One region of the Streptomyces sp. NPDC058092 genome, then DNA from elsewhere that is predicted to be linked to it. Evidence: predicted binding sites of a transcription regulator. Region 1 holds the regulator's gene; each other region holds the start of a gene.
The links. Region 1 encodes HrcA, which represses chaperone genes, less so after heat shock. Its sites were predicted from a motif close to TTNGCACTCNGNNNNNCNGAGTGCNAA; they were not measured.
Positions count from the first base shown of each region.

Region 1 (3,273 bases):
TACGGGCCCGGCGGCCGACGGCCGTACGAGCGTGACCACCCGGCCCTCCAGCAGGAAGCCGCGCGGCTCCATCGGGAACACCCGGTGCTTGCCGAAACGGTCCTCCAGGGTCACCGTCGGTCCCTGGGCCGTCTTCTCGCAGCGGATCACCGCACCGCAGAATCCGGTGGAGACCTCCTCCACGACCAGATCGGGATCGGCGGGGACCTCGGGAACGGGGGCGGACCTCTTCCATGGTGGGGTCAGGTCCGGCTGGTAGCTGCGCATCGGAAGACGATAGGACGGAAACCGGTCACGACACGCCGAAGAGGGTGGCCAGCCGGTCACGCTGCCCCCTGACGAACGCCGCGTCCACCACCGCCCCGTGCCCCGGCACGTACACCGCGTCCTCGCCCCCGAGTTCCAGCAGCCGGTCCAGCGCGGCCGGCCAGCGCGACGGGACCGCGTCCCGGCCCGCCTGCGGTTCGCCGGACTCCTCGACCAGGTCCCCGCAGAGCACCACCGCGGGGGAACCGGGCACGAGCGCGGCCAGGTCGTGACCGCTGTGGGCGGGGCCCACGTTCGCCAGCAGCACCTGGCGGCCGCCCCCCAGATCGAGCGTCCACTCACCGCACACCTCGTGGTGCGGCGCCACCACGACACCGGTGGCCTCCGCCGCGTCGTGCTCGGACACCCCGTGGCGTACCGCGGAGGCGTACAGGGCGTCCGCCCCGGCCTTCAGCAGGCCCGCCATGCCGACCGCCCCGTACACCTGGGCGCCGGAGAACGCCGCGGTGCCCAGCACATGGTCGAAGTGCGGGTGGCTGAGTGCGATATGCGTCACCTTGCGGCCGAGCAGGGCCTGTGCCTGAGCCCGTACTTCGGCGCCTTCGCGAAGTGTCGATCCGGTGTCGTAGAGCAGAACTCCCTCCGCTCCGGCCACCAGTGCGACGGTCGCATCCCATCCGGGCAGGCGCCGTCGCCCCATTCCGTGACCGAGTCGCTCCCAGCCGAACTCTTCCCAAGAGGCATCCATACCGCGACGCTATCGGCAACGACCTGCGCGGTCCCGAGGTAGCGTGGCCGGTCGCCCTTGCTAGGCCCCCACTCGGCCGCCGTACACTGGCGGGGGGATTGCTGGCACTCGCGACGACAGAGTGCCAGGCGGATTCCTGGGAATGAACCAGGTACGGCCCGAGAACCACCGAGGAACAGCTGGAGGTGTGCGCGATGCTCAGCGAACGCAGACTCGAAGTGCTGCGCGCCATCGTCCAGGACTATGTCGGCACCGAGGAGCCCGTGGGTTCCAAGGCGCTCACCGAGCGGCACAAGCTGGGGGTCTCCCCGGCCACCGTGCGCAACGACATGGCGGTGCTGGAGGACGAGGGCTTCATCGCCCAGCCCCACACCAGTGCGGGACGCATCCCGACGGACAAGGGCTACCGGCTCTTCGTCGACAAGCTCGCGGGCGTCAAGCCCCTCTCGTCGCCGGAACGCCGTGCCATTCACAACTTCCTCGACGGCGCGGTCGACCTCGACGACGTCGTGGGCCGTACCGTACGGCTGCTCGCGCAGCTGACCCGGCAGGTCGCCATCGTGCAGTACCCCTCGCTGACCCGGTCCACGGTGCGGCATGTGGAGCTGCTGTCGCTGGCGTCCGCCCGGCTGATGCTCGTGCTGATCACGGACACCGGCCGGGTCGAACAGCGCATGATCGACTGCCCCGCCCCGTTCGGTGAGACGTCTCTCGCCGATCTGCGGGCCCGGCTCAACAGCCGGGTCGTCGGGCGCCGCTTCGCGGATGTCCCGCAGCTGGTGCAGGATCTGCCGGACTCATTCGAGGGCGAGGACCGGGGAACGGTCTCCACCGTGCTCTCCACCCTGCTCGAAACCCTCGTCGAGGAGACGGAGGAGCGGCTGATGATCGGCGGCACCTCCAACCTCACCCGCTTCGGGCACGACTTCCCTGTGATGATCCGGCCGGTGCTGGAGGCACTGGAGGAGCAGGTCGTGCTGCTGAAGCTGCTCGGCGAGGCCAAGGACTCAGGCATGACCGTACGAATCGGGCACGAGAACGCCCACGAGGGGCTCAACTCCACGTCCGTCGTCGCGGTCGGCTACGGTTCGGGCGACGAGGCAGTCGCCAAACTCGGCGTGGTCGGACCGACCCGCATGGACTACCCCGGAACGATGGGAGCGGTACGCGCAGTGGCACGTTACGTCGGACAGATCCTGGCGGAGTCGTAAGTGGCCACGGACTACTACGCCGTACTCGGCGTGCGCCGCGACGCATCTCAGGACGAGATCAAGAAGGCATTCCGGCGGCTCGCTCGCGAGCTGCATCCGGATGTGAACCCCGATCCGAAGACCCAGGAGCGGTTCAAGGAGATCAACGCCGCCTACGAGGTGTTGTCGGACGCGCAGAAGAAGCAGGTCTACGACCTCGGCGGCGATCCGCTGTCCGCCTCCGGCGGCGGTGGCGCGGGCGGATTCGGACAGGGTGGCTTCGGCAACTTCTCCGACATCATGGACGCGTTCTTCGGTACGTCGTCGCAGCGCGGGCCCCGTTCGCGCACCCGGCGCGGCCAGGACGCGATGATCCGGCTGGAGATCGATCTCGCCGAGGCCGCGTTCGGCACCACGAAGGACATCCAGGTCGACACGGCGGTCGTCTGTACGACCTGCAACGGTGAGGGCGCCGCACCCGGCACCTCCGCCCAGACCTGTGACATGTGCCGCGGCCGCGGTGAGGTCTCCCAGGTCACCCGGTCCTTCCTCGGCCAGGTCATGACCTCGCGGCCCTGCCCGCAGTGCCAGGGCTTCGGTACGGTCGTGCCGACCCCGTGCCCGGAGTGCGCCGGCGACGGCCGCATCCGGTCGAGGCGCACGCTCACCGTGAAGATCCCCGCCGGTGTCGACAACGGCACCCGCATCCAGCTCGCGGGCGAGGGCGAGGTCGGCCCCGGCGGCGGCCCGGCCGGCGACCTGTACGTGGAGATCCACGAGCTGCCGCACTCGGTGTTCCAGCGCCGCGGCGACGATCTGCACTGCACGGTCACCATCCCCATGACGGCGGGCGCGCTCGGCACCAAGGTGCCGCTGGAGACGCTCGACGGCCTGGAGGAGGTCGACATCCGGCCCGGCACGCAGTCGGGCCAGTCGGTCCCGCTGCACGGCCGCGGCATCACGCATCTGCGGGGCGGCGGGCGCGGCGATCTGATCGTGCATGTCGAGGTCATGACCCCGACGAAGCTGGACCCGGACCAGGAGCGACTGCTGCGGGACTTCGCGAAG
Region 1 covers NZ_JBHVSY010000011.1:68,287-71,559, reverse strand. The annotation lists gene ACFVV1_RS19765 (DUF3097 domain-containing protein) at 1-267, opposite strand, end outside; gene ACFVV1_RS19760 (MBL fold metallo-hydrolase) at 293-1,015, opposite strand; gene hrcA (heat-inducible transcriptional repressor HrcA) at 1,210-2,226, shown strand; gene dnaJ (molecular chaperone DnaJ) at 2,227-3,273, shown strand, end outside.

Region 2 (3,273 bases), on a different contig from region 1:
GTGGTGCACGCGGCATCGGTGTCGGCACTGACGGCGCTCGCGCTGGCGGACGCGCCCCTGTGGGCCCTGTTCGCGGCGGCCGTGCCGACCGGTGCGTCGATTCCGCAGATCGGGCCGATGGTCCGGGCCCGCTGGGCGGCCCTGCTGGGCGCGGCACCGGGCCGCGAGGCTTCACCGTTGCTGTCCACCGCAGCCGCGTTCGAATCCGTGACGGACGAGTTCACCTTCGTCATCGGCCCGGTGCTCGCCACCGCGTTGTGTACGGGGGTGCACCCGGCGGCAGGCCTGATCACGGAGGCCGGGCTGACCCTGGTCGGCGGACTGCTCTTCGCCGCCCAGCACCGCACCCAGCCCGCGGTGCGCAATACCGCGCCCGGCACCTCCCGGCGGCATGCGTCCGCGCTGTCCGTACCGGGTGTCCGGGTGCTCGCGGTGGCCTTCCTGGGGATCGGCGCGGTCTTCGGCGGCATGCAGGTCTCGCTGACCGCCTTCGCCGAGGAGATCGGCCGGCCGGGGGCGAACGGCCTGCTGTACGGGATCTTCGCGGCCGGCAACATGCTGGCCGGGATCGCCTGCGGCGCCATTGCCTGGAAGATCGGGCCGCGGCGGCGGCTGATCGTCGGGTACGCGGCGCTGACCCTGACCGCGTCCGGACTGTGGGCGGTGCACTCCGTGCCTCTGCTGGCCGGGCTCGGACTGCTGGTCGGGCTGTCCATCGCCCCGGCCCTGATCAGCGGCTACACGCTGGTGGAGGCGCTGGTTCCGGAGTCCGCCCGGACCGAGGCGTTCACCTGGCTGACGGGCTCGGTCGCCCTCGGCCAGGCGGCCGCGGTGACGGTCGCCGGACGGCTCGCGGACGCACACGGCGCGAGCACCGGATTCGTCGTGCCGCTGGTCGGGACCGTACTCGCGCTGGTCATCCTGGTCGCGCTGCGTTCGAGGCTGGCCCCTGTCCGCGCCACCGTCACAGCCGCGCGTGGCGCGGTTCGCCGCGATGCTGTCACGGCCGGAGAGTGACGATTCCTGCACTCGAATCACTGGAACCACTGGAACCGCGGGTACCAGGTGCAGCTGGAACCGCGGGTACCACTGGAATCAGCGGAATACGTCAGTGTGACTCCTGCGGACTTCTGCGCCGCATGATGTGGCAGCCTTCTCATCCAGGCCGACGGCCCTCATGACGGCCGAGCCCTGACCGCTGCCCACCGGGCAGGTGACAGACGTTACTGCAAACAGCGGCCCGCAGCAGTTACCATTGACGACTGTTAGCACTCATCGAGTGAGAGTGCCAGGAGGAAGACAAGTGCCGACCTATCAGTACCAGTGCACCGAATGCGGCGAGGGCCTCGAGGCGGTGCAGAAGTTCACCGATGATGCCCTGACCGTTTGCCCGAGCTGCGAAGGACGCCTGAAGAAGGTGTTCTCGGCGGTCGGCATTGTCTTCAAGGGTTCCGGTTTCTACCGGAACGACAGCCGTGGCTCCTCGTCGAGCACCACGCCGACGTCGTCCTCGGCGAAGGCGGCCGGTTCCGATTCGTCGTCGTCGACGGGGTCGGACACGAAGTCGTCCGCCTCCTCCTCGGCTGCCGCGTCTTCGACGTCCTCTTCGTCCTCTTCGTCATCGACGAGTGGTACGTCGGCCGCCTGACCCGCACCGCACTTCCCCGAGGACCCCGCCGAACCGTCCGGCGGGGTCGTCGGCGTTTTTCCGCGTCGCTACTGTGATCGCATGGCGAACGCAGAGATCGGTGTCATCGGTGGCTCGGGCTTGTACTCCTTCCTGGAGGACGTCACGGAGGTGCGTGTGGACACCCCGTACGGAAAGCCGAGCGACTCCCTCTTCCTCGGCGAGGCCGGCGGCCGCCGGGTCGCTTTCCTTCCCCGCCACGGACGCGGCCACCATCTACCGCCGCACCGCATCAACTACCGGGCCAACATGTGGGCGCTGCGTTCCGTCGGCGTACGACAGGTGCTGGGCCCGTGCGCGGTGGGCGGACTGCGTCCGGAGTACGGACCGGGTACGCTGCTCGTACCCGACCAGATGGTGGACCGCACCAAGGCTCGTACGCAGACGTACTACGACGGGGAGATCCGGGCCGATGGCGCGGAGTCGAATGTCCTGCATCTGGGCTTCGCCGATCCGTACTGCCCCGAAGGGCGCAGGGCGGCGCTGGCGGCGGCTCGCGCGAAGCGCTGGGAGCCGGTGGACGGCGGGACGCTGGTGGTCGTCGAGGGGCCGCGCTTCTCGACCCGGGCGGAGTCGCGCTGGCATGCGGCGATGGGCTGGTCGGTGGTCGGGATGACGGGGCACCCGGAGGCGATCCTCGCTCGTGAACTGGGCCTCTGCTACACGACGATGACGCTGGTGACGGACCTGGACGCGGGGGCGGAGGCCGGGGAGGGCGTCTCGCACGGGGATGTGCTGAAGGTGTTCGCGGCCAATGTGGACCGGCTGCGCGCAGTGCTCTTCGACGTGGTGGCCACGCTGCCCGCGGCGGCGGACCGCGACTGCCCGTGCTCGCGTGCACTGGACGGGCTGGAGACGGGGATCAAGCTTCCTTAGCCGGGGCAGCCGGTGGAGGCAGCCGGTGGAGGCAGCCGGTGGAGGCAGCCGGGTGACGAGGTTATCCACAACCCTGGGGCTGTCCACAGGCTTCGGCGGGAATCTCGCGGACGGTGGATCGTGAGGGGTGTTCGTCCGAAACTCCTCATGCCAGGTGGTGTTGACCATGTTCCCGTCGTCGCAGTCGTCCCCGTCATCCCCGTCGTCCCTGCCATTCCCGTCACTCCCCTCTTCCGAGTCGTCCCCGTGTGCGCGCTCCGGGCGTTCCGCTCCGACGATGGCTCCAGGGCCTCCGGCATCGGCTCCCCCGCCCTGTGGTGTGCCCGCGTTCGAACCATTGCGGGTGCGCGGAGGCGGTGGGCACCGGCTGCGGCGGGCACTGTGGCGGCAACGCCACACCATGGCCGCCGGACTGGCCCTGACGGCTGCCGCGCTGGCCGCGACGGGGCTGGGCGGGAGCGTCGGGAGCGGCGTGGGCGGCGATTCCGGGCATGGTGCGGGTGCAGAGGCAGGGGGTGCGGCCGGGGCGGCGCCGGAGCGGGCGCGGGGGACGGCTCCGTTGGTGTCCGCACCGGTCCGGATCGCGGATGCGGGGACGGTGCGGCTGTTACGGCCGGGTGACCGCGTCGATGTCATCGCCGCCGAGAGAACCGGATCCGATGCCCGGGTGCTGGCGAAGGGCGCGCGGGTGGCAGACGTACCGCAGGCCC
Region 2 covers NZ_JBHVSY010000003.1:221,065-224,337, forward strand. The annotation lists gene ACFVV1_RS07130 (MFS transporter) at 1-1,017, shown strand, start outside; gene ACFVV1_RS07135 (FmdB family zinc ribbon protein) at 1,304-1,648, shown strand; gene ACFVV1_RS07140 (S-methyl-5'-thioadenosine phosphorylase) at 1,730-2,563, shown strand; gene ACFVV1_RS07145 (hypothetical protein) at 2,841-3,273, shown strand, end outside.
Region 2: a site for HrcA is predicted at 1,266-1,292, ahead of ACFVV1_RS07135 (FmdB family zinc ribbon protein). Genes of this name have one in related genera too.

Region 3 (3,273 bases), on a different contig from region 1:
GGTCGAGAATGCCCTCGGCGATCATGTCGACGTACTCGCCGGTCGCGGCGTTCAGACCGTGACCGATCGGCAGGTTGCGCACCTTCTCGACGACGACGCCGCCCTCGAGACCACCGTTGACGGCGATCTGCTTCAGCGGGGCCTCCAGCGCCAGCTTGACGGCGTTGGCGCCGGTCGCCTCGTCACCCGAGAGCTCCAGCTTCTCGAAGACGGCCGAGGCCTGGAGCAGAGCCACGCCACCACCGGCGACGATGCCCTCCTCGACGGCGGCCTTGGCGTTGCGCACCGCGTCCTCGATGCGGTGCTTGCGCTCCTTGAGCTCGACCTCGGTCGCGGCACCGGCCTTGATGACGGCCACGCCGCCGGCCAGCTTCGCGAGGCGCTCCTGGAGCTTCTCGCGGTCGTAGTCCGAGTCGGAGTTCTCGATCTCGGCACGGATCTGGTTGACGCGACCCTGGACCTGGTCGCTGTCACCGGCGCCGTCGACGATCGTCGTCTCGTCCTTGGTGATGACGACCTTGCGGGCGCGGCCGAGCAGGTCGAGACCGGCGTTCTCCAGCTTGAGGCCGACCTCCTCGGAGATGACGGTGCCACCGGTGAGGATGGCGATGTCGCCGAGCATGGCCTTGCGGCGGTCACCGAAGCCCGGGGCCTTGACGGCGACGGACTTGAAGGTGCCACGGATCTTGTTGACGACCAGGGTCGACAGGGCCTCGCCCTCGACGTCCTCGGCGATGATCAGCAGCGGCTTGCCGGACTGCATGACCTTCTCCAGCAGCGGAAGGAGGTCCTTCACGTTGCTGACCTTGGAGTTCACGATCAGGATGTACGGGTCGTCGAGCGACGACTCCATGCGCTCCATGTCCGTGGCGAAGTACGCCGAGATGTAGCCCTTGTCGAAGCGCATACCCTCGGTGAGCTCCAGCTCCAGACCGAAGGTCTGGGACTCCTCGACGGTGATGACGCCTTCCTTGCCGACCTTGTCCATGGCCTCGGCGATGAGCTCGCCGATCTGGGTGTCGGCGGCGGAGATGGAGGCGGTCGAAGCGATCTGCTCCTTGGTCTCCACGTCCTTGGCCTGCTCCAGGAGGGCGGCGGAGACGGCCTCGACGGCCTTCTCGATGCCCCGCTTGAGGGCCATCGGGTTGGCACCCGCGGCGACGTTGCGCAGGCCCTCGCGGACGAGAGCCTGGGCGAGAACGGTGGCGGTGGTCGTACCGTCGCCGGCGACGTCGTCCGTCTTCTTGGCGACCTCCTTGACCAGCTCCGCACCGATCTTCTCGTACGGGTCCTCCAGCTCGATCTCCTTGGCGATGGAAACACCATCGTTGGTGATCGTGGGGGCGCCCCACTTCTTCTCAAGGACGACGTTGCGGCCCTTGGGGCCAAGGGTGACCTTGACGGCGTCGGCGAGCTGGTTCATGCCGCGCTCGAGACCGCGCCGGGCCTCCTCGTCGAACGCGATGATCTTGGCCATGTGAAGTGGTCCTCCCGGACAGGGGTGGATTGCTCCGGACCGAGTGGCGCCCGCGACGGACGGCCTGCCTGACCGGTGGTTCCTTGCCCCACCGGACCTGCGGGCCTCACCGGCCCGGTCCAAGTTCTGTCACTCTCACCTGGAGAGTGCTAACGCCAATGATTAGCACTCGACCCCGGAGAGTGCAAGCGTCCGCCTCGGGATGTGGACAACGAAGGCCACCCTCGGACGGCCCCGAACACACGGTCGCGCGGGCGCACGGACGCACGGACACGCAGACGCACGGAAGGCCCGTACCTCTGGGGTACGGGCCCTCCGTGCGTGAGTAGTGTCGTTGGCCGACCGCGTCGAGCTCAGCCGACGGCGAGCTTGACCATGTCCGCCTGCGGCCCCTTCTGGCCCTGCGAGATCTCGAATTCAACTCGCTGACCCTCTTCGAGGGTGCGGTACCCGTCCATCTGGATCGCGCTGTAGTGGACGAAAACATCCGCACCACCGTCGACCGCGATGAAGCCGTACCCCTTCTCCGCGTTGAACCACTTGACGGTGCCCTGAGCCATGCCTAACTCCCCTATTACTGGCCCTTGCACAGGACCGCACTTCGCGGACCCGGGTCAGAACTCACCCTCCGACAGGAGAGGGTGCGTGCGCCGGAACGCGTCGACCGCGGCCGAATGTATCTGCCCAACTGCCCTCTGCAACAGGTCAATCGGACGAGAATTCTGGGCAGCACCGAACGCCCGAATATGAGGAATTCGTGGGATTCCAGGGCAAGTCGGGCCGGGCAAAGGCGACTTATGGCGCAAGGAGATCGAGTACTTTGGCTGCTTCTTGTCGTGACCGGGCGCATTCTCATATGCGGGCGGCACGGGCAGCTGGGGGGACTTCCCACACTGTACCGCGCTCAACCATGCAGAATTGCCCCCTCCGCTTCTCGCAGAGAGGGCAATTCCGATAACGCGGTGAAGCCGGCCCGGGATCCGGACGGGGGGTCAGCAGCCGCCCGCGACCGCCGGGATGATCGAGATGCCGGCGTCGTCCGGCGTGGCCGTCTCCAGGCCGCCCTCGAAACGCACGTCGTCGTCGTTGACGTACACGTTCACGAAGCGGCGCAGCTTGCCCTGGTCGTCCAGGACGCGGGCGGCGATGCCCGGGTGGTTCTGCTCCAGGGACTCGATGACCTGGGAGAGGGTCGAGCCCTCGGCCGGGACCTCGGCCTGGCCGCCCGTGTAGGTGCGGAGGATGGTGGGGATACGGACCTTGACGCTCATGGTGGGTGCCCTTCCTGCAGTCTCGGGTGGTCAGCTGGTGGCGAGTCCGGCGGCGCGGAACGCGTCCAGGCTCGGGCGGATCGTGGCGGTCGCCTGCGAGGTGGCGGCCACCGCGTCCAGGGTCTTGAGGCCGTCACCCGTGTTGAGGACGACGGTGGTCAGCGCCGGGTCGATCAGACCGGCCTCGATCAGCTTCTTCGTGACGCCGACCGTCACGCCGCCCGCCGTCTCCGCGAAGATGCCCTCGGTGCGGGCGAGGAGCTTGATCGCGTCGACGACCTGCTCGTCGTTGACGTCCTCCACCGCGCCGCCGGTGCGGCGGGCGATGTCCAGGACGTACGGGCCGTCGGCCGGGTTGCCGATCGCCAGCGACTTGGCGATGGTGTTCGGCTTCTGGGGCCGTACGACGTCGTGACCGGCCTTGAAGGCGGTGGAGACCGGGGAGCAGCCCTCGGCCTGGGCGCCGAAGATCTTGTACGGCCTGTCCTCGACCAGGCCCAGCTTGATCAGCTCCTGGAGACCCTT
Region 3 covers NZ_JBHVSY010000012.1:58,208-61,480, forward strand. The annotation lists gene groL (chaperonin GroEL) at 1-1,477, opposite strand, end outside; gene ACFVV1_RS20930 (cold-shock protein) at 1,831-2,037, opposite strand; gene ACFVV1_RS20935 (MoaD/ThiS family protein) at 2,470-2,748, opposite strand; gene thrC (threonine synthase) at 2,779-3,273, opposite strand, start outside.
Region 3: a site for HrcA is predicted at 1,640-1,666, ahead of groL (chaperonin GroEL). Genes of this name have one in related genera too.